4 regions of the Cytobacillus sp. T106 genome follow, and region 4 is predicted to be linked to each of the others. Evidence: predicted binding sites of a transcription regulator. Region 4 holds the regulator's gene; each other region holds the start of a gene.
The links. Region 4 encodes Rex, which represses fermentation and respiration genes when NADH is low (regulators of the CRP and FNR family bind a similar motif). Its sites were predicted from a motif close to TTGTGAAATATTTCACAA; they were not measured.
Positions count from the first base shown of each region.

Region 1 (7,661 bases), on a different contig from region 4:
CAAGCAGGCACCCTGATAGCAGATGCTCCGGCTGGATAAACCGGCAGCCAGTCTCCACCCGTTCTCCTTCTGCCAAGTGGATGATCCTTTTCAGGCGGTCTGTCATCTTCATTTTTCTTAGCCTCCTTCTGATTTTTAAAAATAGGGAACCTTTTTCCATCTTCTCCGTATTAATTAGGAGGGCAAGGGGCAAAAATTTTAGACAATGAAAGGGCGGAAAACGATGTGGCTTGACCTGTTTTTTATTATGATGTTCCTTATCGGATGCTACTACCTGCTGCAGCTCCGGCTCCGTATAAAAAAAGCGGCCGATTTGTCGGGACAAGCTTTATTCCCACGCACACAGGAAGAATATTCAGGCATCCTGCTGCCAGGCGAATGGAAGGAAATGCAGCCAATCACGAAAAATACTAGATCCTATCAGTATATAAAATGGGGAACCGTATGTGCTTTTTTCCTCATGGCCGGCTTCCTCCTGCTCCTGCTTTTAACCGATTGGTTTGACCCCGCCTTCTTGAATGCGGCTTATATATTCTTTGCCATTGCAAGCTTCATCCGCCAGCCGCAGAATCTATTTATCATGAAGGACGGCATGATTCTGCACGGAAGGTTTTACAGCCAGACCGAAATCCGCTCTTTTGAAACAGAGAAAATTGTCCGCTGGCATCCTCTTTACGGGCTGGACTCCCGCGCAGACAATGGCTATCAATTAAAACTCAAGGTGAAGAATCGTTTGTTTCAGCCAGGCCTCATTGCTGTGCCGGATAAAAAGCACTTAACAGCAATAGAAATCCTGCTTGGAAATATAGGTATAGAAAGAACCAGTTCAAGTGAATATGAGAGTAAAAAGGAATCCTCCAGCGGGGCATAATGCTGGAGGATTTTTTACGGCTCCTGTCACCGGGCACTTTTTTTCCACGACAGCACTGCTCCAAACAGGAGCGCACCTGCTATAAAAGTCAGAGGTAATATCCAGGGGGACGGTGCCGGTCCAAATGAAACCAAGGCCGGTGCTGAGGCAGCTTCATGCCAGGCCCTGTCCATATCAGGTTCATAGTTTTTGGTTTGTATATAGCCATTCACCATAGAATAAGCCGCATATATTAGATGGCATGATGCTGAAAGGATACATGCCTTTACTGCCAGCTTCATCGCTTCATCTCTCCTATTCTTGATTTTCTGGCTGCTAAAATGCAGCGTTAAAATCCTTCCATCCATACACACAGAGCTCGAGCTCCCGGCCGCTGCCGATTTTTATTGGGATAGCATCCTTCAGCAGTCTTGCACCCGTGTGTTCATAAAAGCTGCAGGCATCATTTTCTTTCAGCACCTTTACGATAGCAGAACGAATCCCCTCTTTTTGAAATGCTTGAAAAAGCTCTTGCAGGAGTGCCTTTCCAAGGCCAGTTCCCTGATGCTCTTCCAGCACATATAGACAGGTGACATTCCCCTTGAAACCGCCATACTCGCCTGTTTCCTCTTGGCTTCCGTCTGCAAAACCAACTATCCCGCCATTTTCCTCTGCCACAAGTACAATATTTCCGGGTATCGCGATATTCCTGTGCCACAGTTCGGTCCTTTTTTCCACGGAAAGAGCTGCTAGATATTCATCATTAATAATGCCCCTATAAGCAGTCCTCCATGTTTCCACATGGACTTTGGCGATTCCTTCTGCATCCTGGTCCTTCGCTCTCCTGATCTTCATTCTTGCCCCTCCCGCCCCCTAGGATTCCGGATATGTATTCCTTAGAAACCGGATCGATTGGAGGATCAGCTCCCTTAATACCTCTTCATCCACATCTGCCAGCTTATTGATGTACACACAGGCCTTGCCGGCTGTATGCTTGCCGAATCTTTCAAGCAGTTCTCCCCTTTGAGTGTCTCCTGTGGCAAAATAGAGGCTGATCTTTGCCTTCCGCGGGGAAAAGCCGACAAGCGGTGCGTCTCCTTCATGCCCGGTCTTATATTTATAATGATAAGATCCAAATCCGATAATGCTCTCTCCCCACATCTTCGCCTTGTATCCGCTTGTATCTTCAAAAATTTCAATCAGTCTGTATGCATCCTGCCGTTTCTTCGGGCTGTCTACATTTTCAATGAATTCTTCTACACTTTTATCATTTTCCCTCGTCTTCTGCTCGTACATCATTTCCCTCCTTAAGTTTCTATTTTACTTAGTGTACATTTCTACAGCAGGGGCTGTTCTCCTTCCTGCAGACGGCCTTTTTATAAGATGCAAAAAGCCCCGCCGTCTTGCGGCAGGGCTTCCTTTCCATCATTCACTTTTTTCGCTGGAATCGGAGTCTTGTTTCTTTTCAGCTTTATAGGCTTTCTTGAAATCACTGCTGTAGTTCACTTCCTGGGTATCGGAGAGCCCGTTGTTCTGCTCTGTGTTGAACCCTTTGTATGGTGGTTTTTTGTCTGCCATTTTAGCATTCTCCTTTCCAATTTATATTCATTATTCTTTTACCCTCCGGACATTCCTGCAAACGGAAAGTTTAGAGGCCCCCTCTAATTAGGTAAACAAAGAACAGAGGTGATGAAGAATGACATTGAAAAAGATAGGGACGCTTCCCGAATTGGTGAAGAGGGCGGAAAATGCGGCTGGTTCCCGTTTATACATCAGCCAGGAGGAATCCTCTCGTCCTGGTGCTGTTCTCGGGGACGAAGACAGTCCCAGCGGCTCCGCGATGGGTCTGGAGCTTAGTCTCCTTCTCCAAACCGGCTCTGAACAGCTTTACTACAGCAATAAATACGATGAAGAGGATCTTTACGAAGCCGACCTTGGTTTCCTGGAAGGATTGAAGGAAAATACAGATCACACCCTCCTCTCCCCCTCAGATTTCAGAAAAAGGCTGGAAAGTGCTGAATAAAAGGCTCTGAAGCTGCTTTAACGGTTATGACAGGATCATAACCGTTATTCCGCAGAGAACTTGTGAAATATTTCACAAAATAGCCATAGAGTTTGTGAATTATTTCACATTTTTAATATATAATAAAAGTATCTTAGTTAACCGCCTCGCGGGAATAGCAGACATATAACTCTTACAATTGAAGGGAGAAATTCGAGATGAAAACAAACAAAGTGAACAGGGTTGTTGTAATTGGCACTGGAGCTGTGGGCTGCAGCTATGCATACTCAATGGTCAACCAGGGCGCCGCAGAAGAAATTGTCCTGATCGATGTGAACGAAGCTAAGGCCGAAGGTGAAGCAATGGATCTTAATCACGGAATGCCGTTTGCCCCTTCCCCAGTCAGACTGTGGAACGGAACCTATGATGACTGCAGGGAAGCTGATCTTGTCGTCATCACTGCAGGCTTGCCCCAAAAGCCCGGTGAAACAAGGCTTGACCTTGTAGCGAAGAACACCGGCATTTTCAAAACCATTGTCAAACAGATTATGGCGAGCGGCTTTGACGGCATTTTTCTGGTCGCAACAAATCCGGTTGACATCCTGACATATGTGACGTGGAAAGAATCCGGCCTCCCGAAGGAAAGAGTCATCGGATCAGGCACCGTACTTGATTCAGCCAGGCTGCGCTTTAAGCTGGGCGAGTATTTCAAAGTGGATACAAGGAATGTCCACGCAGCCATCATCGGAGAACACGGAGATACGGAATTCCCTGTTTGGAGCCATAGCAGCATTGGAATTGAATCTCTTGGCAGCTTTTTGAAGCGCAAAGAAGACGTGAACCCGGACTGTCTCGAAAAAATATTCGTCAATGTACGTGATGCAGCCTACGATATCATTCAAAGAAAAGGTGCGACCTATTATGGGATCGGAATGTCACTGGCCAGGATTACGAAAGCAATCCTCCATAACGAAAATTGCATTCTGACCATTTCTGCTTATTTGGACGGTGAGTATGGAGAAAAGGACCTTTATATAGGTGTTCCCGCCATCATCAACCGGGAAGGCATCCGTGAAATAATTGAAATCGATCTCAATGAGAAAGAGAAAGAGCAGTTCAGCACCTCTGCGAAAGTATTAAAGGAGATTATGGCCAGTACACTTTAATTCAAATAGGAGCCGGCAAACCGATGCCGGCTTCTTTTTGTTTTAGATATATCAAACTACTCTTCTCCTTTCTTCATATCCTTAGATTTTGTTTCACTGTCTTCCGCAGATTAAGCAGAATGGAAAGTAGTGCGGTAACAGCGGCAAGCACAATCATCATACTACTCCTTCCTAAATATTAGTTCAAATATCCTTTATTTACCACTATATAACTCATTCTTAATACAAGACTTTGCTAATAATAGAACATATCATTAGAAATAAAGGAGGCCGCAGCATGGACAGCGAAATGGGCAAAAAGATAAGCACACTTGATTGGGAGGCGCTTCATCAATCCTTGGATGAGGCTGGATTTGTAAAATTAGGCACCCTCCTATCCCCCGCGCAATGCGATTCTCTTATCGGTATGTATGAGGATGAAAGCCTTTATCGAAGCACCATCAATATGGAGCGCTACCGTTTTGGGGAAGGTGAATACAAGTACTTCGCGGATCCCCTTCCCCCTCTTTTGCAGGAGCTCCGCTCAGCTTTTTACCCTGAGCTTGCGAAAGCTGCCAACCGCTGGCTTGCCTTGCTTGGCAAAGAGCCTGCCTATCCCGGCACCCTGGAGGAATTTCTGGAAGAGTGCAGGCAGCACGGACAGGAACGGACAACCCCGCTTATCCTGAAATATGAGCAGGGAGGCTACAACTGCCTGCACCAGGATCTTTACGGAGATGTGTTTTTTCCTTTCCAGGTATTATTCACTTTGAGCAGAAGAGGACAGGATTACACCGGCGGTGAGTCTCTTCTCGTAGAACAGCGCCCAAGAGCACAAAGCCGCGGGCATGTAATTACGCTCGAACAGGGTGAGGCCCTGATTTTCCCAACGAGCAGCAGGCCGGTCCAGGGGAAAAGAGGCTACTACAAAAACACTGTCCGCCACGGTGTCAGTACACTCTCCTCTGGTACCAGGTATGGATTGGGAATCATCTTCCACAATGCAAAATAAGGATGATAACAATGAAAGCTAATATTGGCTATAAAACACCTAAGACCATTTTGACTAAAGGCACCGGGTTCCTTTCCGGCTACAGCCACTCACTTAACCCTTATACAGGCTGTGCGTTTGGCTGCTCCTACTGCTATGTCAGAGAAATGCCAGTCTCCATCTTCCGCAGCGAAGAATGGGGCAGCTGGGTCGACGTAAAACAGGGTGCGGCAGAACTGCTTGATAAAGAAATAACAAAAGCAAAACAGAAAGGCCCTGTGACCATTTTTATGTCTTCCAGCACAGACCCCTATCAGCCGGCTGAGCACACAGAGAGAATTACCCGCTCCCTGCTTGAAGCTATGGCAGAAAACCAGCCGGATTTCTTGTTTGTCCAAACAAGAAGCCCCCTTGCAGCAAGGGATGCGGATCTGTTTCAAAAGCTTGGAGAAAAGGTCCGGATCAGCATGACAGTGGAAACGGACAGCGAGAGAATAAGAAAGCATTTTACGCCCTCCGCCCCGCCGATCCCCGCAAGGCTGAAGGCCCTGCGGGAGCTGAAGGAAGCAGGAATACCCGTCCAGGCTGCCATTGCCCCTATGCTCCCCAGCAGTGAGAAGTTCCCGGAATTACTTTTCCCCATTGTAAACCGGATCTGCATCGATGATTATTTTATGGGAGATGGAAGCGGAGGACGAAGAACGGAAAAGATCGGCATCCCTTCTCTTTACGAAGAACTGAATCTAAAAGAATGGTACAACCGGACCGCATACAGGAAACTATATAAGCGATTTACAGAAGTATTTCCTCCGGAAAAGGTTCTGATCAGCAAAGAGGGCTTCCTTCCGCAATAAGGTTTTCAGCCGCTGCTGACCCCGGAAAATAGTTGGGATCTGACCCTGAATGATTGCCTGAATTTCTGCTAATCTTAGCTATGAAAATAGACGGATGGAGGGCTTTCTATGGGTTTGGAAATGAGAAAAGAATGTGAAAGATGCAGTGCTCCTTTGAGGTTGGACGATACAGCTTTTATATGCGTATATGAATGCACTTTTTGCCGGGATTGCACGGAAGAGAGGGAGAATATTTGCCCGAACTGCGGCGGCGAGCTTGTCAAGAGGCCAAGAAAGACTGCTGCTGGATGAAGAAAGCTGTTTTTGCCGGCTTGGATAGCGCTCTTCAAGCCGGTTTACAGGCAGTATGGCGCTGGGAGAGCCGGCAGCCTGGCCCTTTATGGGTTCATACTATTAATCGGGCCTGATAATCTGCCAAATTCGACGGTTATTCTACCGATTCATGGCATAATCTACCGACTTCATACGTTATTCTACCAACTTCACCAGTTAATTTACCAACTGCTCTTTTTTAGTCCTTCCCCTCTAAAAACGCCTGTGCCTCTTCTACATCGTTCGTTTCCAGCATAAGCTTTTTCATTTCGCTTCCCCCGGTCTCAAAAATGAATATGGCCGGGACCTCTTCAAAGGAATACTTCGGAAATTCTTTGCGGGCCTCTTCAGGATCAGCAATATACCGGAGCTCGCCAACCGGTCCGCCGCTGCCGGCAAAATCGCTGAATGCTCCGCTCAAATCCTCATTACCCCCTATGATAACGACTTGATAACTTCCCGAAGATTGGCCGGATGCTCCGCATGCAGCCAGAATGGCAGCGGCTGTCAGAAAGAGAAACAGCACTATTCGTTTCATAATTTGCTTCACTCCTTTTTGTTAGATTTTAGCAGGATTATCATAAGGATCACTGAATAGTTATAAGAACTTAATGGTAAGGAGAATATCTTTCATGAAGTATAAAAAAGAGAAACTGGTTCTTGCCGGTATAGTGATCATTTTCCTGCTGCTGCATTCAACCCCTCACCTTGCCCTCAGAACCCATGTTTTTATAAGCGGCTATCCTGGTGCTGCTTTAACTTCAGGCATTATCGAGGATGACTATCATAACATAGCAGATTCAGAGGACTTTGCCAGACTAAACGGCAAGGCTTATACTCTTACAGATCCTCCAATTGAAAAAGCAACTGAAGGCCTTTTAAGAAACTATCTTGTAAGGAAATTCGGCTTCCTTTATTTTGCTGAGTATTATGGTGAAACTTAAATGCCATGCCTCATTAAGGCATGATTAAAAAGGCAGACTCCGCAGCCTGCCTCTTCTTATGCTTTAAAATGCTGAACTATGTTGCCTTTCCCGTCCCGGACCTCAATTTCCGCGTATGCTCCGTTGATCAAAGTGACCTGCGGAGGGACATGGCCGCAATCGATGTCATAAATAACAGGAACATCGAGCTCAGCTGACAGCTCCCTGTATACATCCTCTGCAGTATAGCCGCCAACTGCTGTGTTGGCGCTGCTGCGCCCGAACATGATTCCCGCACAGCCTTCGAACCAGCCGGCCATCTTCATATGAACCAAAGTCCTCCGCAGATCGGTTGTTGTCATTTCACAGTTCTCAAAATACCAGACAATAGGATCCCCGCCAAGGTGCTCCCGCTGAAATTCACGGACACGGCCATAAGTGGTGCCGATCAGATGCCTGATGACATCAATGCATCCGCCAAGCAGCCGGCCTTCCATCCTCTCCGGACTGCCGGATATGGTTTTCCAGCTCGTCGGCTCTGTTAAATGAAATACATATGGTGAAGGATTCTCATGCTGCCATTC
Region 1 is NZ_JBEUMK010000004.1:73,223-80,883, forward strand. It holds gene ABU165_RS10685 (GNAT family N-acetyltransferase) at 1-112, opposite strand, end outside; gene ABU165_RS10690 (hypothetical protein) at 206-871, shown strand; gene ABU165_RS10695 (hypothetical protein) at 898-1,152, opposite strand; gene ABU165_RS10700 (GNAT family N-acetyltransferase) at 1,187-1,705, opposite strand; gene ABU165_RS10705 (DUF1801 domain-containing protein) at 1,724-2,146, opposite strand; gene ABU165_RS10710 (YfhE family protein) at 2,276-2,428, opposite strand; gene ABU165_RS10715 (hypothetical protein) at 2,547-2,873, shown strand; gene ABU165_RS10720 (L-lactate dehydrogenase) at 3,071-4,018, shown strand; gene ABU165_RS10725 (2OG-Fe(II) oxygenase) at 4,296-5,009, shown strand; gene ABU165_RS10730 (SPL family radical SAM protein) at 5,021-5,842, shown strand; gene ABU165_RS10735 (DUF1272 domain-containing protein) at 5,951-6,133, shown strand; gene ABU165_RS10740 (hypothetical protein) at 6,354-6,692, opposite strand; gene ABU165_RS10745 (hypothetical protein) at 6,787-7,098, shown strand; gene ABU165_RS10750 (S66 family peptidase) at 7,155-7,661, opposite strand, start outside.
Region 1: a site for Rex is predicted at 2,934-2,951, ahead of ABU165_RS10720 (L-lactate dehydrogenase). Genes of this name have one in related genera too.

Region 2 (7,661 bases), on a different contig from region 4:
GAGAGCAGCGAAGACTCATTACGAATTATTAACAATTTCTGCTCTCAGTTGCCCTTGCATTTATTTTTCTGTAAAATTAGACGAAGTGTAAACGAAACATAGCGAAGAATAAAGGAGAGATTTTCAATGGCAAAAGTATACGTCTTTGATCACCCGCTCATTCAGCACAAGCTTACATACATCAGAGAAAAAAACACTGGCACGAAAGAGTTCCGCGAACTGGTTGATGAGGTCGCAACACTTATGGCCTTTGAAATCACACGCGACATGCCTTTGGAAGAAATCGAAATTGAAACTCCTGTCAGCGTAACAAAATCAAATGTCCTTTCCGGCAAAAAGCTTGGAATCGTGCCAATCCTGCGTGCGGGAATCGGCATGGTGGACGGCATCTTGAAGCTGATCCCTGCTGCCAAGGTAGGGCATATCGGCCTTTACCGCGATCCGGAAACACTTCAGCCGGTTGAATACTATGCCAAGCTGCCAAGCGATGTAGAGGAAAGGGACTTCATCGTAGTCGATCCAATGCTTGCGACAGGCGGATCTGCCATTGAAGCGATGCATTCCCTGAAAAAACGCGGCGCAAAAAACATTAAATTCATGTGCCTGGTTGCTGCCCCTGAAGGTGTGGAAGCAGTGAAAGAAGCACATCCAGACGTAGACATCTACATTGCTGCACTTGACGAAAAGCTGAACGAAAAAGGCTATGTTGTACCAGGCCTTGGCGACGCTGGCGACCGTTTGTTTGGAACTAAATAGTAAGATGATTTGGGACCGGCCGTGAGAGCGGCCGGTTTCTTGTTGTTTTTATGGTAATTAATGTATTTTTTTGTGGAATAACGTAGAATTTATGTAGAATCATGTTAATTTTATGTAGAAAAACCAGAATAATTGGTAGAATAACGGCAAATTTGTGTAGAATCAGCATACATTCCCCTCTGCAAAATTAAGAAGACCTCCTCACTGGGTGTGGATCATATGTATTTTTATAAAATTTTGATCAGTCTATCAAAATCCCCATACTTTATTCCCGATAAAAGAGGAAATCCGTATAAAACAGAGAATAAAATACTGACCAAATACCATTCCAAAGAGGTGAATGCCCATATGATTGCCAAAAAAAGAGTCATTCCTTTAAAAATCAGGCAGCTTGAAGCATTGTTGAGAAGATTGCCGCAGAACCATCTCAAAATTCCCCTGATTGAGCAGGAACTCATCAAGCGCCGCACCGGATACCGCGGGGAAAAGAATGTAGATTACCATATTTCCTTCCTGCCGGATGAATATCTCATATTCCACGGCCTCCGTTTAGTCCATCAGCATCCCTTCCAGATAGATACCCTCATACTTGCTCCCTCATTTATCGCAGCAGCTGAAATCAAGAACATTTCCGGGACGCTATATTTTGAAAAACACTCCCATCAACTAATCAGGCAGTCCAGCAAGGGAGAGGACGGGTTTTCCAATCCACTGCTTCAAGTCCAGCGGCATAAAGTTCAGCTCAAAGGGTGGATGGAGAAAATGAAGCTTCCAGAACTGCCGATCGAGCCGCTGGTCATCATCAGTTCTAATTCCACGATTGTTAAAACCAGCACAGGCAATGAGCGAATTTATAAAACTGTGATACATGCTGAACAGCTGCCCGGAAAACTCGAAAAGCTCCGCCCGTTCTCTCCCTCACTAATTCTAACCAGCAAAGAGATGAACAAAGTGAAAAGGCTCCTGCTGAAAAACCATGAGCCGCTCTATACATCCATTCTCGAACAATATAGCATCTCACCAGATGAAATCATTCGCGGAGTGCAATGTCCCGAATGCCAGCTGTACGCCATGTCACGCTTCCATGGCAGATGGATTTGCCCGGCTTGTGCGGGCGAGTCAAAAAAAGCCCATATCCGTGCCATCCTTGATTACTTTCTCCTCGTGGATAATTCCGTCAGCAGCCAGAAATGCAGAGACTTTCTGTTATATGACTCCAGCAGGAACATCCACCAACTCTTATCCTCCCTTAACCTCCAATCCTCCGGCACCACCAAAAACCGCCTATACCATTCCCCCTCAGAAGAAAACTGGGAGGACCTCGAAAACCTCCTGAATACTCCCGCCCTTCAAGACAAACCCTAAGGAAAAATGCCGAAAGGAGCCTCCCATGAAAAAAATCTTCCTCATCATCAGTCTGTTTGCGCTTATGCTCAGTCCTCATGTGAATGCAAGGACATTACAAATCCCTCCGCTTCCGGCTGAACCGGAGGATGCAGAGCGTGTGGCAATTGTCCTGATGAAAGAAGGGCAAACCGAACAGGATCGGAATATCCTTCTCCGGCAGTACCCGGATTTAATTCTTAGGCAAAGTTTCCAGGAGGCATTGAACGGTTTTTCAGTAAAGGGTCCGGTCAAATCGCTGGACCGGCTTGCCAAAGAAGAGGAAGTCCTAACCATATCCCAGGCGGTCTCTTATCAGGCAGAAAGTGAGGATGGCATCAGCCTGATTGGGAGTCATACAGTCAGGGGGCTGTTTGATGAAAAGGGGGAGCGGCTGTCGGGGAAGGGTGTTACAATCGGTGTGATTGATACGGGAATTGATTATAATCATCCGGACCTGCGGAGGAATTACGCCGGAGGGCGTGACCTGGTGGACCAGGATGATGATCCGATGGAAACGGTGAGGACGGCAGGAGAGGATACTTTTCACGGCACCCATGTAGCAGGAGTAATTGCAGCCAATGGCAAAATGAGGGGAGTGGCGCCAGATGCAAAGATCATTGCCTACCGTGCGCTCGGTCCAGGCGGTGCGGGTACAACAGAGCAGGTGATTGCAGCCATTGAACAGGCCATCAATGATAAGGTCGACATCCTGAATCTATCGCTCGGCAATAGTGTCAATGGCCCGGACCTGCCCATCAGCCTGGCCTTGAATAAGGCAGTCGATAAGGGCATTACCGCTGTCACTTCGTCTGGAAACTCAGGACCGAATACCTGGACAGTCGGCTCGCCGGGTACTGCTTCGAAAGCGATATCCGTCGGCGCCTCTACGCCAATGCTGCAGATTCCCTATCTTGATTTCGGCAGCGGAAAGAAAGTAAAACTGAATCCCCTTCAAGGCTCTTCTCTCTGGAATTTAGACCGCTCCTATGAGCTGGCGTTAGGCGGGCTTGGAAATCCTGAAGAGCTTAAGAGGGTAAAAGGGAAGATTGCCCTCATTCAGAGGGGTGGCCTTACTTTTTCACAAAAAGCCAAAAATGCAAGGCAGGCAGGCGCGATCGCAGTCATTATCTACAATAATACAGCCGGAAGCTTTGCAGGCAATCTTGAGGAGGATGCCGGCCTTCCGGTTGTGTCGCTCTCTAAGCAGGATGGGGACCAGCTGAAGAAGCGCCTGCAGGAAGAAACGGTGCTGGCCCGGACATATATAATAGAAGAAAAGGATATTCTTGCCGATTTCAGCTCACGCGGACCAGTGACCGATACTTGGGAAATCAAGCCGGATGTACTTGCCCCAGGTGTGGCTATCAGCAGTACGGTTCCCGGGGGTTATTTGCCATTGCAGGGAACGAGTATGGCTTCCCCCCATGTTGCAGGTGCGTGTGCGCTGATTAAACAGGCCCATCCTGATTGGAGTCCGGAAGAAATCAAAGCCTCGCTCATGAATACGGCTCTGCCTCTTTATAATGAAGAAGGCATGCTGTACAGGACTTATGAACAGGGGGCAGGCCGGATCCAGGTCGAAGACGCGGTGAAGGCTCCTGCCTTAGTGACGCCGGCTTCACTTCAGTTTGGCAAGTTCAAGATAGCCGGGCGTGAGAATGAGCATGTCCGGTATCTGACTGTTAAAAATACAGGCAGCCGAACAGAATCGTATTCATTCACTGTACCTGCTAACATAAGCGGGATTGAATGGGAGATGCCGCTCGCCTTTCGCCTTGAACCCGGCGGGAAAAAGAAGGTCGCTATCAAGATGAGAATAGACCCGGAAGAATTCAAACAGAAAATTCATGATGGGCGGCTTGTCCTGAACGCTGGAGGCAGGAAAGTCGGCATCCCGTATTTGTATGTCCTCGAAGAGCCGGATTACCCGCGTGTCATGGGGTTCGATTTTGGCAGGGGAGACAATGGAGGGAGCTATCGCTATGAAGTCTACCTTCCCGGGGGAGCGGAAGAATTCGGTATTGCGCTGTTTGATCCTGATACACTCCGGTTCATCCAGTTCCTTGACTGGAAGAGGGGAGCAGGCAAAGGCCAGATCCGCAAGGAATTAGCAAACGAAGATCTGCCTCCGGACGGCGTCTACATTGCTCAGGTCTTTGCAAGGAAAGCCGGCAGGCAGGATATGATTGAGGCCTATCTGGAGGTAAAAAAAGAAGAGGATGAGGGTGCGATTGGAGCGAGATAATACCTCGCTCCAATTGCAAGTTATTATTCGAAAAAAAATTCGAAAATAGTGTGAACAAAGACTTTTCCGTTACTGGAGTTTGTGAACTTTTTCACTCCGAATGCATTGACATTGACAGATGCCTATTGTATGCTTACAAAGGGTATAAAATGATAGGGTTTTCACAGATTTCATGCGGAAGAAAATAACCGCAATCTGCATGATATCAACAATGAAAACACTTACCTCAATTCAAACACCATTCTCTTTTCACTAGCAGGAAACCCTGCATTCTCAAGACATGAATACGTCAAAGGAATACATTTCCAGTGTGGAGGATGCGTTATCATGCGTCGAAAAGACCGCCACCCGTTTCAAGCCATGGCTTTAATGTCCGCCATCCTTTCCCAATTAGTAGGCTCTGTCCTGATCGGCATCTTCCTTGGAAGATGGCTTGATGATGTGATTGGAACCGAGCCGTTATTCCTGATAGTCGGATTGCTTATAGGATTGGCCGCAGGGACTTATGCCATGCTTCACCTGGTCAGACGTTTCTTTACAGGAGACTAACAGCCTATGCCAGACCTCAAAACAATGTTTATACGGCAGCGCAAATACATATTCCTACTGCTGTCAGTCTATGTTCTCGGCTGGGGGTTCACCTCTTATCAATCTATTTTTATGGGGCTGATAGTGGGGACAAGCCTGAGCCTGTTCAATTTATGGCTGATGGTAAGGAAGACGGACCAGCTTGGGGAAGCGGCAGCGAATGGCCAAAGGATGCGGTCTCTCGGGATGCTGTCGAGGATGGCGACGGCAGTGCTTGCCGTCATGATCAGCATGAAGTACCCGGATGAGGTGCACCTGATCAGCGTAGTTCTGGGATTAATGACATCATATATTGTCATTATGATAGATTATTTTCTTCAACTTTTTGTTTTACGTAAATAGCCGGGAAGAGAGGTGAATACTGTGCATCATGAAGCACCTATAGTTGAATTTCTTGGTTTGAACTTCAACTTGGCAAACATGTTGATGATTACAGTTGCCAGTGCCATTGTTTTCATCATCGCTGTTCTTTCCACTCGTACGCTCGCCATGAAACCAACCGGAATGCAGAACTTTTTCGAATGGGTCATGGATTTTGTAAAAAACATCATCAACAGTACGATGGACTGGAAAGATGGCGGAAGATTCCATATCCTTGGAATCACCATTATTATGTATGTTTTTGTTTCAAATATGCTGGGGCTTCCGTTCTCCGTGGTCATCAATGACCAATTATGGTGGAAATCGCCTACAGCAGACCCTGCCGTAACGCTGACTTTGGCAGTTATGGTGGTTGGATTGTCGCACTATTACGGTGTAAAGCTTCGGGGAGTAGGGGAATACGGAAAAGAATTTTTCCGTCCATTCTGGTTCATGTTCCCGATCAAGATCATCGAGGAGTTTGCCAACACGCTTACACTCGGCCTTCGTCTTTATGGTAACATCTATGCGGGTGAAATCCTGCTGACACTGATTGCCGGAAGCCTGGCAACAGGGTGGGTCGGACATCTGGCCGCGATTGTACCAATGCTTGCATGGCAAGGGTTCTCAATATTTGTCGGCGCGATCCAGGCATTTATTTTCTGTATGTTAACAATGGTTTATCTCTCCCATAAAGTGAGCTCTGACCATTAATATATACCTGTTCATTCTATGAACAAAACATTCAAACACTATATTATTTTATACAATCCTAAGGAGGAAATTTATAATGGGTCTTTTAGCAGCAGCAATTGCAATTGGTTTGGCAGCACTAGGTGCCGGTATTGGTAACGGTCTTATCGTATCACGTACAGTTGAGGGGATTGCCCGTCAGCCGGAAGCTCGCGGAATGCTTCAAACAACTATGTTCATCGGGGTAGCGTTAGTTGAGGCCGTGCCGATCATCGCAGTTGTTATCGCGTTCATGGTTATTGGTCAATAATTATAAGCAGTACACATAATGGCGAAGATCATGGATGTGACCCTTCGCCATTCCTTTATGCCCAGGTGCGGATGCGCCTTAATCTTGGAGGTCCGCTTAGCCTGTGCAGGCGGATGCAAACTGGCTTTTTGAATCTGAAAGAACCGAATTCATATGATGAAATTCGTTAACTTGTTGATAGGGAAAGTGGAAGACTCTTGAAGGGAGTGAATCGAGGGTGTTAGCAAGCAATTTAGTATTAGGCGCTGCAGAAGGCGCAGCACATACAGCATTCAACGGCGGGGATATCTTATTCCAGCTGGCTATGTTTATCATTTTGTTGGCATTGCTCAAGAAATTTGCATGGGGTCCTTTAATGGGCATCATGAAACAGCGTGAAGAGCATATCGCCAATGAAATCGGCGCGGCTGAACAAAGCCGTGTTGAAGCAAATAAGCTTCTGGAAGAGCAGAGAAGCCTTCTGAAAGAAGCACGCACAGACGCTCAGAACCTGATCGAAGGTGCGAAAAAGCAAGGCGACGTGCAGCGCGAGGAAATCATCGCCGCAGCGCGTGCTGAAGCAGAGCGCGTCAAAGAATCAGCTAAGCTGGAAATCGATCAGCAGAAAGAAAAAGCAGTTGCCGCAATCCGCGAGCAGGTTGCTTCACTGTCTGTCCTTATTGCTTCCAAGGTTATTGAGAAGGAACTGAGTGCAGCAGACCAGGAAAAGCTGATCAATGAATACATTCAAGAGGCAGGAGAAAACCGATGAGCGGCTCTACAGTAGCAAAGCGCTATGCGTTGGCTCTGTTCCAGCTTGCGAATGAACATCAGCTTCTTGGCCAAATGGAAGAAGACCTTCGCATCGTCAAAGATGTCGTAAACAATAATAAGGGCCTGGATGCAGTCCTGAAATCCCCGAAACTCGAGAATGATGAGAAGAAAGGGATCATCAAAACTGCCTTCGCGTCTGTTAATCCTTTAGTACTTAATACACTTATGCTATTGATTGACCGCCACCGTGAAGATCAATTCTCTGATCTTGCGGAGGAATTCATCAGCCTTGCGAATGACGCAAGGGGCATTGCGGAAGCAAAGGTCTACTCAGTCCGTCCGCTGACAGAGGCTGAGAGCAGCGAGCTATCTGCTGCATTTGCATCAAGGGTCGGAAAAACGTCCCTCCGCATCGAGAATATCGTGGACCCGGGCCTGCTCGGCGGCATCAAGCTCCGCATCGGAAACAGGATTTTCGACGGCAGCATGCGCGGCAAGCTGGAACGCCTGGAACGTCAATTATTAAGCTGAGATTTATAGATAGGGGTGAAACTCATGAGCATCAAAGCT
Region 2 is NZ_JBEUMK010000002.1:283,853-291,513, forward strand. It holds gene upp (uracil phosphoribosyltransferase) at 127-756, shown strand; gene ABU165_RS05845 (nuclease-related domain-containing protein) at 976-2,121, shown strand; gene ABU165_RS05850 (S8 family serine peptidase) at 2,147-4,387, shown strand; gene ABU165_RS05855 (AtpZ/AtpI family protein) at 4,715-4,936, shown strand; gene ABU165_RS05860 (ATP synthase subunit I) at 4,943-5,317, shown strand; gene atpB (F0F1 ATP synthase subunit A) at 5,339-6,049, shown strand; gene atpE (F0F1 ATP synthase subunit C) at 6,126-6,338, shown strand; gene atpF (F0F1 ATP synthase subunit B) at 6,556-7,089, shown strand; gene ABU165_RS05880 (F0F1 ATP synthase subunit delta) at 7,086-7,622, shown strand; gene atpA (F0F1 ATP synthase subunit alpha) at 7,647-7,661, shown strand, end outside.
Region 2: a site for Rex is predicted at 4,467-4,484, ahead of ABU165_RS05855 (AtpZ/AtpI family protein). Genes of this name have one in related genera too.

Region 3 (7,661 bases), on a different contig from region 4:
AGCTCAAGGGAATGGGCCATGGTCATTTTATCAGCCTTCAATAGAATGTCGCCGCGCATCCAGGTGTGGATGTCGATATACTGCATACGGTCCACAGGATCATAGCCCTGGCTCTCCGCATATAAAGGCCTTGTGATATCTTTATAATCGATGCCGTTCTGGTAGACGCCAAGCAGCCTGCGCTTTTCTTCTTCAGTGAACATTTTTGCATTTCCGATATATCTTTCTTCCATCGGAGTCACGCCGCGTTCAATGAAGCTTTTGCCTTTCATGCCCTCAGGCATCATCCTGGCAATCAGCCTCAGGAAAGCTTTCCCGACCTGCGGTATTTTATTGAACATTTCAAGCGACTGGGGCTCACGGTAAATATTGTAGCCGCCGAACAGCTCATCCGCACCTTCGCCTGAAAGGACAACCGTTACATGCTTGCGTGCTTCACGGGCAACGAAATATAAAGGCACACATGCCGGATCTGCGAGCGGATCATCCATATGCCACATGATCCTAGGCAGTTCATCCATATACTCCTGCGGTGTGATCACATAGCTGATGTTTTCAACACCCAGCTTATCCGCTGTTTCTTTGGCTACATCAATTTCGCTGAATCCGTTCCGCTCAAAGCCGACAGAAAATGTCTTGATATTCGGATGGTATTGTTTTGCAATGGATGCAATGATGGAAGAATCGATGCCGCCGGACAGGAATGAACCAACCGGTACATCGCTTCGCATATGCATTTTAACAGAATCGAACAGGACGTCTTTTATTTCTTTCACAAATTCCGGCTCAGACTTTTGGACAGGCTGGAAGGAAGCTTTCCAATAGCGTTTGATGTCCATCGGAGAACCGATTTTCTTTGTGAAATAATGGCCCGGTTCAAGTTTATGGATGCCAGCGGACATTGTTTCCGGCTCCGGAACAAACTGGTAAGTCAAATAATGCTGAAGGGACTCATAGTTAAGGACGTCATTTTCCAGCGCCATCAGGATACTTTTCTTTTCAGAAGCAAAAAATGTTTTCCCATCATTTTCGAGGTAGAAGAAAGGCTTGATTCCGAAATGGTCTCTAGCCCCGTATAAGGACTGCTCCTGTTTATCCCAGATCACAAATGAGAACATGCCGCGGAGTTTTTCAACCGCTTTTTCCTTCAGGTGGCTGTATAGCGCGATGATTACTTCTGTATCTGAATTGGTCTCAAATGTAAGGCCTTCTTTTATGAGCTCTTCGCGAAGCTCCACATAGTTATAGACTTCGCCATTGAAAATGATCCAGTATCTCTCATTTTCATAGGTCAGCGGCTGATGGCCGCATTCGATGTCAATGATGCTCAGGCGGCGGAAGCCGAACTGGATATGTTCATCATTGTAATAGCCTGCATCATCAGGCCCCCTGTGGGTAATGATATTATTCATATTTTCAAACTGCTGCTTTTGCGCATCGTTCAGAACTTGCGCATTTTCATGGACACAGCCGATAAAACCGCACATTATGTAGTTCACCTTCTTCAATTTAGTCAAAATCCCATTCCGTCTGAAAAAAACAGCGGAAGGCATTCATGCCGGTGCAGTGTTTGCCCGGCCAGCCATAATCTGCTATATCACACATTAATCCCAAAAAACATACTCTCTAATACTACCACTAAACCTGAAAAAATGGCACTATCAACATGAAAAACAGGCAGGGGAAAAATTAGGCATTTACAAGAATTATTCACAGATCAGCAGACCGTTAAACGCTCTATCCCCTTAGACGAAATATAAAAGCGGGAGCTGCATATTTCAGCACTCCCGCTTTTTTGTTCTTATAAGGATTATTTTCCAGCCTGCTGGCGCAGTGTATCTGCTTTGTCAGTGCGCTCCCAAGGAAGATCAACATCTGTACGGCCGAAATGTCCGTAAGCTGCAGTCTGCTTGTAGATAGGGCGGCGCAGGTTCAGCATATTGATGATGCCTGCCGGGCGAAGATCAAAGTTATCGCGGACAAGGTCGACAAGCGTATCTTCGCTCACAGTTCCTGTTCCGAATGTATCAACAGAAATGGAAACCGGCTGCGCTACCCCGATGGCGTAGGCAAGCTGCACTTCAACCTTATCAGCAAGGCCGGCAGCGACGATATTCTTCGCTACATAGCGGGCTGCATAAGCTGCTGAGCGGTCAACCTTTGTAGGATCCTTGCCGGAGAATGCGCCACCGCCGTGGCGTGCATATCCGCCGTAAGTATCAACAATGATTTTGCGGCCAGTCAAACCTGCATCCCCTTGAGGTCCGCCGATAACAAAACGGCCAGTAGGGTTGATGAAGTATTTTGTATTTTCATCGATCAGTTCTTTTGGAACGACCGGATTGATGACATGTTCTTTCAGGTTGCGCTGGATTTGCTCCAGGCTGATTTCAGGATGGTGCTGTGTGGAGATGACAATGGTATCGATGCGTACCGGCTTGTCGTTCTCATCATACTCAACAGTCACCTGTGTCTTGCCATCCGGACGCAGATACGGAAGAATTTCTTCTTTGCGCACTTCTGTCAGGCGGCGTGATAATTTGTGCGCCAGGGAAATCGGAAGAGGCATAAGCTCTTTCGTTTCATTGCAGGCAAAGCCGAACATAAGGCCCTGGTCCCCTGCGCCGATCGCTTCGATTTCTTCATCTGACATTTGGCCTTCACGCGCTTCAAGCGCCTGGTCTACACCCATTGCAATGTCAGCTGACTGCTCATCAATGGAAGTCAAGACAGCACATGTTTCGGAATCAAAGCCGTATTTAGCACGGGTATAGCCGATTTCCTTGATTGTTTCGCGGACAAGCTTAGGAATATCAACATATGTAGATGTTGTAATTTCACCTGCAACAAGGACTAACCCTGTTGTAACAGATGTTTCAGCAGCAACGCGGGCATTTGCGTCTTTTGCTAAGATAGCGTCTAAAATTGCATCAGAAATCTGGTCACAGATTTTATCCGGATGACCTTCAGTAACTGATTCAGAAGTAAACAAACGGCGTTTATTTGACATCTGATTTCCTCCTTATTTATAAGAATAGAGTGAGGTTCTTATCCGGCGCTACACCTTATTCTTCCCCTCGGATTGATACGGTACTCATTCCCTAAGTAGTATTGAATAAACATGGAGTTTTTATCCCGCTCTCGCGTATGCATTGCTTCACAATCTGCATAACCGGCTGGTTCCATCCCCCGGTACGTGCATTCTCAGGCAAGTGCTGAAAAGGCAGGTCACCGCCGATGCAGAAAACCGGTCAAAGGCATTATATATAAGCCAGGCACAATAGAAATTGTATGATTTTATCCTGTTAAATGCATAGCCCTTGTAAATCAGCTTTATGCAAAAACTTCCATAATATGCAATTAAAAGACATCCCTCAAAATGCAAAATAAAAAACCTTCCCAAAGTGAAAAGGTTGAAAGCAAAATGATTCGCGCCTTTCACTCTTATCGTTCAAGGAATCTTCCTTGCGTCAGGTTAGCACCTTTGCTAAAAACAGACCATTGCTGGCTGGTAATTTGAACCGTTATGCTCTTTTCAGCATATATCCGTTTTCAAAAGCATCATTAGCAGGTTGCTGGGTTTCATCGGGCCTGTCCCTCCACCAGCTCGGGATAAGAGAGTATCCGTTCAAGGTAAAATCATAACGTACAGATGTAGCGGCGTCAATCATTTTCTCCGCTATAGCAAGAAGAAATTCATCCTGCACCTGCAGAAAATCTGATATGGAAATTAATCACAGGGAACAGCTGCCGTCCTTGCATTTCTTCCTAAGCAGTTTGTGTCTGTTCCGTGCAATCCACCGGTATACCGGAACCCCGGCAGCAGATGCGAAAGGAAGGTGCATAAAGAGCCCGAGAACGAAGGTCAGGGGGAACAGCAGCAGCAGCCTTCTTACTGCATAGAAACCTTTCAGGACCTTTTTTTCAGGAGTTATAATATGAAGCTCTTTCCTCAGCTCCCTGCTGCTGAACTGAATTTCTCCATGCTCCTGTTCATATTTCTGGAGTGAAACCCAGTCTACCCTGTGGAGCAGGTCAAGCTTTTGGAAAGATTTTTTTGTCATCTGGCAAAGCTGGCAAGTATTGTCGTAAAGGGCCATCGTTTTCACATTACCATCTCCCGCCTGTAAAATCGTGCTTTTTATTAAATTTTACCATACCTTTCAATCAATATAGAAGCAGTGTAAACTTATATCTATATAATATATGTTTCATTATAAATAATGCCTCTTCTGCTTAGCTGCAGGAGTTTCCCCCGCCTTGGCAAGCCCCCTTAATTTCTGTTGTGCAAATAATATGCCGCAAAGTTCGGAAAGAATTTCTATCTTCTTGAACAATTTGTGACACCTTTCACATTCTATTGAATTACCCTTTAAAATTGCTTATGATGATAACAGATTGTGAACTATGTAACATATACACTATTATTATGTTATTAAACTTTCAGCCATTGAGAAAGGGGCTTATCCATGAAAAAGAAATATTCTTTGCTTTTAGGAATATTTACAATCATTACTATTCTATCAGGCTGTGAGCCGCTGATGGTGCTGGATCCCAAGGGGCCTCAGGCCGCCGTCCAGGCAAAAGACATCATCCTGTCAACGGCAATCATGTCTGTCATCGTCCTTGTGGTTTTTGCCATGCTTGCTTATATGCTCTATAAATACCGCTCTTCAAAGCAAAGCAAGGATTATGAACCGCCGCATATTAAAGGAAATCTTCTGGTCGAAGCGGTCTGTGTCGGTATCCCCGTCCTGATCGTCATCTTCCTTTCGGTTGTATCCACACAAAGCAACTATAAAGTGGAATCAGCACCTACAGGATACGGCGACAAAGAGCCTTTAGTCGTATATGCATCATCTTCTAACTGGAAATGGCATTTCAGCTATCCAGAAGAAGATATCGAAACAGTCAACTATCTATATGTACCGACTGACCGCCCGCTTGAATTTAAGCTCTATTCATACGGACCGATCACAAGCTTCTGGATCCCTCAGCTTGGCGGACAAAAATATGCCATGGCTGATATGGTCAACACATTGCACCTGGGAGCAGATGAACCCGGTGAATATATGGGGCGCAATGCCAACTTTAACGGAAAAGGCTTTGCTGAAAATACATTCAATGTAACAGCCATGCCGCAGGAAGAGTTTGACCAATGGGTTGATGACGTGAAAGATACGGCTGAGCCTCTTACGGAAGAAAAATTCAATGAACTGCTTGAACCGGGGCATCTTGGACAGTCGACTTATACCGGAACACATCTTGATTTCATGCCCGCACCTGAAGGCGAGCATGGCGGCCATAACCATGGTTCCAGCTCTGACAGCCATGATGCTGACTCAGATCATGAACATATGGATATGGAAGAGGACGGATCTGGCGACAATGGCCACTCAGAACATGAAGGCCATTAATAAGAACAGACCCGCTACCCTAGAAAGGAGTTTAAAATCCTATGGAATTCTTTGAACGTTTTGCCATTCCGCATCCCAGCCCTGTAATCTATGCGTCAATGGTTGCTATAGGTTTAACGGTTATTGCCATCATTGCAGGCTTGACTTATTTTAAAAAATGGGGCTATCTGTGGAGAGAATGGCTGACAACAGTCGATCATAAACGGATTGGGATCATGTATCTGATTTCTGCCCTGCTCATGCTTTTCCGAGGCGGCGCAGATGCCATCATGATGCGTGCCCAGCTGGCTGTGCCGGACAATACCCTCCTTGACGCACAGCACTATAATGAAATTTTCACAACGCACGGAACAGTTATGATTCTGTTCATGGCAATGCCATTCATCATGGCTTTCATGAACTTTGTTGTGCCGCTCCAAATCGGGGCACGCGACGTTGCTTTCCCTAAACTTAATGCACTCAGCTTCTGGCTCTTCTTCATGGGTGCCATGCTGCTGAACATCTCATTCGTAATCGGCGGTTCGCCTGATGCCGGCTGGACTTCCTACTTCCCTCTTGCAGGGACTGAGTTCAGCGAATCAGTCGGAACCAACTATTATATGTTCTCACTGCAAATCGCTGGTTTGGGTACATTGATGACCGGTATCAATATGGTAACCACCATCCTCAGGATGCGTGCTCCTGGCATGACATTGATGAAAATGCCAATGTTCACATGGTCATCACTTGTTGCCAGCATCATTATCGTATTTGCTTTCCCTGTACTGACTGTTGCTCTTGCAATGGGATCTCTTGACAGATTATTTGCCACCAACTTCTTTACGACCAGCAATGGCGGTATGGATATGCTGTGGGCAAACTTCTTCTGGGTATGGGGACACCCTGAGGTATACATTCTGATACTTCCTGCTTTCGGTATATACAGCGAGATCATCTCAACGTTCGCACGCAGGAACCTTTATGGCTATAAATCAATGGTAGGATCCATGGTGATCATTTCACTCTTGTCCTTCCTTGTCTGGACCCACCACTTCTTTACAATGGGCCAGGGAGCTTTGACAAACAGTATTTTCTCTATTACAACCATGGCGATTGCCGTGCCGACCGGAGTTAAGATCTTCAACTGGCTCCTGACGCTCTGGAAAGGGAAAATTACGATTACGACGCCAATGCTTTATTCCCTTCTCTTCATCCCGATTTTCACAATCGGCGGGGTAACAGGTGTCATGCTCGGAATGTCGGCTGCGGATTACCAGTATCATAATACAATGTTCCTGGTTGCCCACTTCCATATGGTTATTATTCCGGGTGTAGTTTTCGCGATGCTTGCCGGTTTCCATTTCTACTGGCCGAAAATGTTCGGCTACATCCTGAACGAAAAGATCGGGAAGCTGACTGCATGGATTATCTCCATGAGTACACTCCTTGCTTTCATGCCGATGTTCTTCTCAGGATTGGACGGACAGGCGCGCCGCGCGTACACTTATTCTGAAGCTACTGGATACGGCATCTGGAATATGCTTTCCTTTATTGGAGCTGCAGGGCTTGCTGTCGGATTCGCCCTGATTGTATACAATGTGTATTACAGCACACGCTATGCTTCAAGAGATATCGGTTCAGATCCTTGGGATGCACGTTCCCTTGAGTGGGCGACAAACACACCGGTGCCGGTATATAACTTTGCCGTACTGCCTGAGGTGAAGACTTCTGAAGGCCTCTGGGATGCGAAGAAACACGGACACAACCTATTCCCTGGCAAATATGAAGAAATCCATATGCCGAATAACAGCGGCTTGCCATTTATCTTAAGCTGCATCTTCTTTGCATGGGGCTTCTCCTTCATCTTTGCTATGTGGATTCCAGTCATCATCACAACGATCGGAATCTTTGCCTGCATGGCAGTATGGTCGTTCCAAAAGGATTATGGCTACCATATCCCGGTTAAGGAAATCGAAAAAACTGAAAATGAAACTAATATGCGGGGTGCTAACTAATGAAAATAGATCACTCGCTGCCGCTTGAATTTAGTACTGAAGAAAATAAGACAAAGATATTGGGATTCTGGATTTTCCTTGGTGCGGAAATCATGCTTTTCGCAACACTCTTTGCCGGATATTTTACCTTGGTGGACAGGACCGGAAGCGGTCCGTCTGCCGGTGAAATCTTTGAGATCTCACCTGTTTTGATAGAGACATTTGTTCTTTTGACGAGCAGCTTTACGATCGGGCTGGCGATTCATGCCAT
Region 3 is NZ_JBEUMK010000001.1:42,882-50,542, reverse strand. It holds gene asnB (asparagine synthase (glutamine-hydrolyzing)) at 1-1,487, opposite strand, end outside; gene metK (methionine adenosyltransferase) at 1,811-3,010, opposite strand; SAM riboswitch class I at 3,442-3,619, opposite strand; gene ABU165_RS00300 (thiol-disulfide oxidoreductase DCC family protein) at 3,735-4,100, opposite strand; gene qoxA (cytochrome aa3 quinol oxidase subunit II) at 4,470-5,417, shown strand; gene qoxB (cytochrome aa3 quinol oxidase subunit I) at 5,459-7,411, shown strand; gene qoxC (cytochrome aa3 quinol oxidase subunit III) at 7,411-7,661, shown strand, end outside.
Region 3: a site for Rex is predicted at 4,339-4,356, ahead of qoxA (cytochrome aa3 quinol oxidase subunit II). Genes of this name have one in related genera too.

Region 4 (7,661 bases):
ACGCATAAAAAATTTTGTTAAAAATGTGCTGCTTCTATGTATAAGGCTGTGTGAAACAGAGCTTAACACGTATGGGCCAAAAATGAACATGGAACACTGACAAATCCATGTAAAAATGGCCAACCCTTTAAGTATATGAAGGAAATAAGATTTTATTCTATATATTTAAGGTAGCGCCCTCTTATTTGTGATCTATGCTCATTATTAGTAGAATGGTATGTATGGCATGTTTTTAGATAAAGGAGAATAAACTTTTGAAGAATGAATATTGGATTATCCTGATTGTTTATATAGGCATGCAGTTATCGAGCTATCTTGGAGTTCCGCTTTTCGCAGTGATCGGAACTATATCCGGCGGGAGCCCGGCGGAAGTGCAGGCGCTGTCTGTCGCCTACTGGCTTGTTTTCAGCTTTACAGTTGCCCTGATCCTTGTGCTATTCCTGCTGCGGAAAGAATTTAAATCAAAGGAGACGCTTGACCGCAGTGCTTCGTCTCCGCTTGCTTCCGTCGCCTGGGCAATTGCCGGTGTCTTCCTGGCACTGTTTGCACAGTCGCTTGCAGCTAATATCGAAAACCTGATCGGCATTGAAATGGGCTCTGAGAACACCCAGCAGATCATCAGGATCATCGAGACCCTGCCGCTCGTCGTGATTGTCAGCAGCATCATCGGCCCGATACTGGAGGAAATCGTCTTCCGGAAGGTCATCTTCGGCGCCCTTCATAAAAGAATGAACTTCTTTTTGGCGGCCCTGATCAGCTCAGTGATTTTTGCTTTCGCGCACCTCGAGCCTGAGCATGTGCTCCTTTATTCTGCAATGGGCTTCACATTCGCGTTCCTGTATGTGCGGACCAAGCGGATCCTTGTCCCGATTTTTGCGCATGTGTCGATGAATACTTTGGTAGTCATCATTCAAATGAATCAGGACAAACTACAAAAGTGGATAGAAGAAATGGAACAAATTCAAAGTTTTATTGGGGGATTTTAAATGAGGCAGTCACCGCTGTTTTCCGGATTCATCTATATATTCCTGGGCGTGCTGTTTACTTACTTTGCGATCCAGAATATAAATGAAACCGGTGAATGGGGATTTTTCACGTATCTGCTCGTGCTTCTGGCAACTTTTGATTTCGGTTCAGGCCTTCGGATGATTGCCTTTCACTATAAAATCAAACAAATTAAAAATAACCAAAAAAAATGAGCCTTATTCCAGGCTCATTTTTTATTTGGCTTCCATTTCCTTTGCCTGCAGCCTTTCAGCCTCCAGCACTTTTTTATATGAAAATCTGGAGATGAAAATGCTCAATTCATATAGAAGCAAAAGAGGCACTGTTACCATCATATGCGACAGCAGCTCAGGCGGCGTAATGAAGGCCGCAATGACAAGCAGTACAAAATATGCATACTTACGGATGCTTGACAGAAACATCGGTGTGACAATGCCAAGCCTGGTCAGGAACATGATGACAACCGGCAGCTGAAAAAGGATCCCGAACGGAATGGTCAGCTGGAACAGGAACTGAAAATACTCATTGATCCCAATCACCTGATTGATATCAAGCCTGTCCGCAATCCGGGTCATAAAGTCCACAACAAACGGAAAAAGTATAAAGTATGAAAATGCCACTCCGCCAATGAACAAGATCACAGAAACAGGAATATAGCTCAGTGTGACCTTCCGTTCCTTCTCATACAAACCTGGACTGATGAACGCCCAGAATTGGTAAAGGATGACCGGGGATGTCATGACAAAAGCTATAATAAAAGCAAACTGCATATAGATTTTTACTGGATCGGTCAGGCGGAATGCGTTCATCGTCAGCTCTTTCGCTTCATCGGCGCCCTGCAGATACACAATGAGGGGCTCGGCGAGGAAAAAGCTTAAAATCATCGCGCAGAACAAGAAAACGACTGTCATGACAAGCCGTTTTCTTAATTCGCCTATATGTTCGTAAATTGTCATATCCTTATGACTCATACATATAACATCCTTATGTTACTTAACTTCTTTTTTCTTCTCTTCATCTTCGTCATTCATAAGCCCTTTGGTAGCGGATTTGAATTCACGGAGGGTATTGCCGGCAGCTTTTCCAAGCTCAGGCAGTTTCTTCGGTCCAAAAATCAGCAAAGCGACAAAAACAATAAGCAAGAGGCTTCCCATTCCTAAATTCATCATTGCGCCTCACCTCCCTTTATCTATCATATTGATGATACCACTAACGCCTGTATAATTCTATCCGTAATGCTAACTTTGCTATAATTGTCACATTCCGGAACCTTACTCTTCTGCTTCCACTTCCTGAAGGGCTTCCATTGGATAATGCTTCAGGAAGTAGACGAGCGACTGCAGCTCCACAGCCAGGTCGATATGATGGACCCTGATGGCAGAAGGAACTGTGAGCCTTGCCGGTGTAAAGTTGAGGATGCCCTTGATGCTTCCTTTTACAAGCCTGTCCGTTATGGCTTGGGCAACCGGTGCCGGCACTGTCAGGATGGCGACTTTAATAGCGTGCTCTTCAGATATTCTTTCCAAATCATCCATATGGAAAACAGGCACACCGCCAATATCTGTGCCTACTTTTCCGGCATCAACATCGAATGCCGCTTCGATCTTGGTATTATTATTTTTCAGGAAGTTATAGTTCAAAAAAGCAGTCCCAAGGTTTCCTACCCCGATAAGGGCAACCTTTGTCACTTCGTCCTGATCCAGCGTCTTGCGGAAAAAAGACAGCAGATAGTTAACATTATAGCCGTAGCCTTTTTTCCCAAGCGCACCAAAGTAAGAAAAATCCCTTCTGATTGTAGCAGAATCCACCTTCACAGCTTCACTGAGCTCCGCCGAGGAAACTCTCTGTTTACCTGAAGAGTGGAGATTTTTTAAAAATCGATAATACAGCGGCAGTCGTTTGGCCGTTGCCTGCGGTATTTTAATGGCTTCATTTGACATAGCTTTTCCCCCCACCCTGCTGATTTTCTATTGTATTTGTCTGCTATTCTTTTTTGAAGTCCCCATTTTTTCCGCCTGTCTTTTCAACAAGATAGGTTTGTCCGATAATCATTCCCTTATCGAGAGCCTTGCACATATCATAGACCGTCAGCGCACAGGCACTGGCAGCTGTCAGCGCTTCCATTTCAACTCCGGTAGACCCTTTTGTCCTAACCTGAGCAGAAATATTAAGCCGGTAATCTTCTTCTGATTTTTCCCATCCAAAAGAAATATCGATGCCGGTCAGCGGAATGGGATGGCACATAGGAATGATTTCCCACGTCTTTTTGGCGGCCATGATGCCAGCTACCTGGGCCACTGCCAAAACATCGCCTTTTTTCATGCTGTTGCCGGTTATTTTTTCGTATATTTCACTGTTAACCGTTATACTTGAGTGAGCAGATGCAGTCCGGACAGTTTCGGGCTTGCTGCTGACATCCACCATGCGGGCTCTGCCCTCATTATTAAAATGTGTGAATTCTGACATTCATAAACACCTCTCTAAAGAATCATACACTATTTTAAATAGGTATGTAAGCTATATTGTATGATGTTTCACAAATTTCATCTTATTGCTGTGAGGGAATGAATAGGATACACTAACCTTTAGAATACAGAGGTGAGAACAATGATTTTACTTCAGGTAAATCAGCTGTCAAAGTACTTTGGAGCTGACATGATTTTATCCAATATAAAGCTTGAGGTGCAAACGCGCGACAGGATCGCCCTTGTGGGCAGGAACGGTGCGGGCAAATCAACGCTTTTGAAAATAATAGCAGGGCATATGTCCCATGATTCAGGCGAAATCATTAAACCGAAGGATGTTTCCATCGGCTATCTGGCACAGAATACAGGGCTTGAATCTGCCCTTTCCATCTGGGATGAAATGCTTTCGGTCTTCAAGGGGCTGAGGGAGATGGAAGCTGAGCTCCGCCGGCTGGAAGAAAGAATGGCAGATCCCGGCGCATTCAATGATCCTGGCTCCTACGAGAAGATCCTTAAGGAATATGATCTGCTGCAGGTACAGTTCAAGGAACAGGGAGGCTATCAGTATGAAGCCGATATCCGCTCCATCCTGCACGGACTGAATTTTCATTCCTTTAGTTATGATACAAGCATATCTGTCCTTAGCGGCGGCCAAAAAACAAGGCTGGCTTTAGCCAAATTGCTGCTGACCAGGCCAGATATCCTGATTCTGGACGAGCCCACCAACCATCTGGACATTGAAACCCTATCCTGGCTGGAGCAATATCTGCAGGGCTATGAGGGAGCCATTCTCATCGTTTCCCATGACCGTTACTTCCTTGATAAGGTCGTCACACAGGTATATGAGATAACACGCCAGCAGATTTCCAAATTCCCTGGCAACTACAGCTACTATTTAGAGAAAAAAGCTGAGAATTACGAAAGGGATATGCGCCAGTATGAGAAGCAGCAGGAGGAAGTGGCCAAGCTGCAGGACTTTATCCAGCGCAACCTGGCACGCGCCTCGACAACCAAGCGGGCACAGAGCCGGAGGAAAAAGCTTGAAAGGATGGAACTGATGGACAGGCCGCTCGGCGATGAGAAATCAGCTGCTTTCAGCTTTGATATTTTAAAGCAGACCGGCAATGATGTGCTGAAGGTCAATTCCCTTGAGGTCGGTTACAGCGGAAATAAGGTTTCAGAGAATATCTCTTTCCGCATGTCACGAGGAGACAGCGTTGCACTAGTGGGTCCAAATGGCGTCGGTAAGTCTACCCTGCTGAAAGCCCTCATTCAAAAACTGCCGGCAATCGGCGGCAGTATCGATTACGGGTCGAATGTAGAGATTGGCTATTATGACCAGGAGCAGGCTGAGCTGAAATCAAACAAACGTGTCCTGAATGAATTATGGGATGACTATCCTCTCCATAATGAAAAAGAAATCCGCACGGTACTGGGGAATTTCCTTTTCTCTGGAGATGATGTCCTAAAGCCAGTATCCGCGCTGAGCGGAGGCGAAAAAGCGCGGCTCGCCCTTGCTAAGCTGATGATGCAGAAAGCCAATTTCCTGATCCTAGATGAGCCGACGAACCATCTTGATCTCGACAGCAAGGAAATACTTGAGAATGCCCTCATAGACTATCCAGGCACAATTTTATTCGTATCCCATGACCGCTATTTTATCAACCGGATAGCATCAAAAGTGCTGGAGCTTGAAAACAGCGGAGCAACAGAATTCCTCGGGGATTATGACTATTATGTTGATAAAAAGCAGGAGCAGGCTGAGCTTCTGGCCTTGGAGACAACAAAAGCAGAGAAGGCTGCACCTGTAAAAACAGATAAGCAGTCATATATACAGGATAAAGAAACAAAGAAGCTTGAGAGGCAGAAAATGCGCAGGCTTGAAGAGATTGAAGCACGGATCGAACAGCTGGAATCATCCATTGAGGATTATGAACAGCAGCTTTGCGAGCCAGAGATCTATCAGGACCATGAAAAAGTTTTAGCCATTACTAAAGACAACAGCGAAGCTAAAGAAGAACTCGAACTGCTAATGGAAGAATGGGCAGAGCTTGCTGAATAGGCTTTCATTTTAATCTGCAGAATCAGGCTTCCACAGCCTGGTTCTTTATTTTTGTTATTCACATTTTTATTCACAGACTGAGTGTATATTTAACTGTATTCCACAGGGTTTTCCACATTATCCACAATTAAAGATGTTTTTATCCACATTGTCCACGGATTCAACGGAATCTATCTCAGTTATCCACATCTCTTTCTGTTAACAATAGATTCAGAAATTTAAATCTGTTGATAACATCTGCTGAAGACATAAAAAGCCGGTTCAGCACCTTTGAAAGGTTATGAACCGGCTTAGATATCATTAGTTATGAAGAGAGAGGTCTAATCCTGGATTGGCGTTAAGTGCAAGGTCTGACCGGATACCCTTTTCGTATAAAATAGTGCCGGCAGCCGCAATCATGGCTGCATTATCTGTGCAAAGTGAAAGAGGAGGAATCACCAGCTCGGATTCCAGGGTGCTGAATTCTCCTTCCAGTGCAGCCCGCAGCCCTTTATTGGCCGCCACTCCACCTGCAAGCAGCACTTGCTTTACATTGTATTCTTTGACTGCTTTTACCGTTTTAGTTACGAGTACATCAATGACACTTTCCTGAAAGCTTGCAGCCAGGTCTTCAGGCGCAATTTTGATGCCTTTCTGCTCCGCATTGTGTACGGTATTGATGACAGATGATTTAAGCCCGCTGAAGCTGAAGTCATAAGACTCTTCCTCCAGCCAGGCCCTCGGAAATTGGATGGCCGGACTTCCCTCATGAGCGAGGCGGTCAATATGGGGACCTCCGGGATAAGGCATCCCCAGAATGCGGGCAACTTTATCATAAGCTTCACCTGCAGCGTCATCCCGCGTTTCCCCAATTACCTCGAAATGGCCATGCTCTTTCATATACACCAATTCTGTATGCCCTCCTGATACAACAAGCGATAAAAGCGGAAACTTCATCTCTGTGATCAGGCGGTTAGCATAAATATGGCCGGCAATATGATGAACGCCGATCAGCGGCTTATTATGGGCAAATGCAAGGGCTTTTGCAGCATTAACTCCGATGAGCAGCGCTCCTACAAGACCTGGTCCTTCCGTTACGGCAACTGCATCTATTTCCTTCATGGAAATCCCGGCCTGCTGCAGGGCTTCCTCCAGTACAAGCGTCACCTGCTCAACGTGGTGGCGGGAAGCTATCTCGGGAACAACGCCTCCAAACCGCTTATGGCTTTCGATCTGCGATGCCACTACATTTGACAGTATCTCTGTTCCATTTTTGATGACTGCAACAGCTGTCTCATCACAGCTTGTCTCAATTCCTAGAATTAATGTATCTTTATTCATCTAATTTCACCCACATTACAATCGCATCTTCCTGATTGTCTGTATAATAGTTTTTTCTTATGCCGCCGTTTTGGAATCCCAGCTTTCGATACAAAGACTGTGCAGCAATATTCGTAACCCTTGCTTCAAGCGTCATAGTGACAGCCCCCAGCTCTTTGGCTGCTTCCATCATCTTCTTCATCAGGGCCTCTCCAAGCTTCTTTCCCCTGTACTCCGGGAGGACAGCTATATTGGTCACATGTGCCTCATCTACGACTATCCAGGCACCACAGTAACCTATAACAGCATCATCATCCTCCAGTACAAGATATACCGCAAACTGATTTTTAGTCAGTTCATTGATAAAAGCATCCCTGCTCCACGGGAGTGTAAATGACTTGTGCTCTATGACGAGCACCTGGTCGATATCTTCCTCTGCCATAAAACGAAATGAATAACCCATGATCTTATTGCCCGGCTTCCGGCTTATTCTTGCTTTCCAGCCATTTTGCTTCCGCCTCTGCCAAACGGATATAGTTTGGCACAAATGTATGGACGTCGGTGCTTTCTTTATCTTTTCCCAGCAGCGCCAATTCAGAAGGACGCGGATTATAATCAGTCAACCCTGCAAACCTTGCCTGATCTCCAAGCGTTTTAGCTATTACTTCCTTATGGAGGGGAACATCATTTCCTGTAAACAGCACCGGTTGATCGTATTGCTTCAGCCTCTCTGCCCAATCAGCAGATAATAGCAGCTGATCTTCCACAACATTCACCAGATTGCCCTTTTCATAACGATAAAGGCCGGTATATACCTGGCCCCTTCTGGC
Region 4 is NZ_JBEUMK010000016.1:70,252-77,912, forward strand. It holds gene ABU165_RS21400 (CPBP family intramembrane glutamic endopeptidase) at 255-986, shown strand; gene ABU165_RS21405 (YdiK family protein) at 987-1,199, shown strand; gene tatC (twin-arginine translocase subunit TatC) at 1,221-1,976, opposite strand; gene ABU165_RS21415 (twin-arginine translocase TatA/TatE family subunit) at 1,995-2,174, opposite strand; gene ABU165_RS21420 (redox-sensing transcriptional repressor Rex) at 2,277-2,945, opposite strand; gene moaC (cyclic pyranopterin monophosphate synthase MoaC) at 2,989-3,471, opposite strand; gene ABU165_RS21430 (ABC-F family ATP-binding cassette domain-containing protein) at 3,613-5,532, shown strand; gene tsaD (tRNA (adenosine(37)-N6)-threonylcarbamoyltransferase complex transferase subunit TsaD) at 5,833-6,852, opposite strand; gene rimI (ribosomal protein S18-alanine N-acetyltransferase) at 6,845-7,294, opposite strand; gene tsaB (tRNA (adenosine(37)-N6)-threonylcarbamoyltransferase complex dimerization subunit type 1 TsaB) at 7,299-7,661, opposite strand, start outside.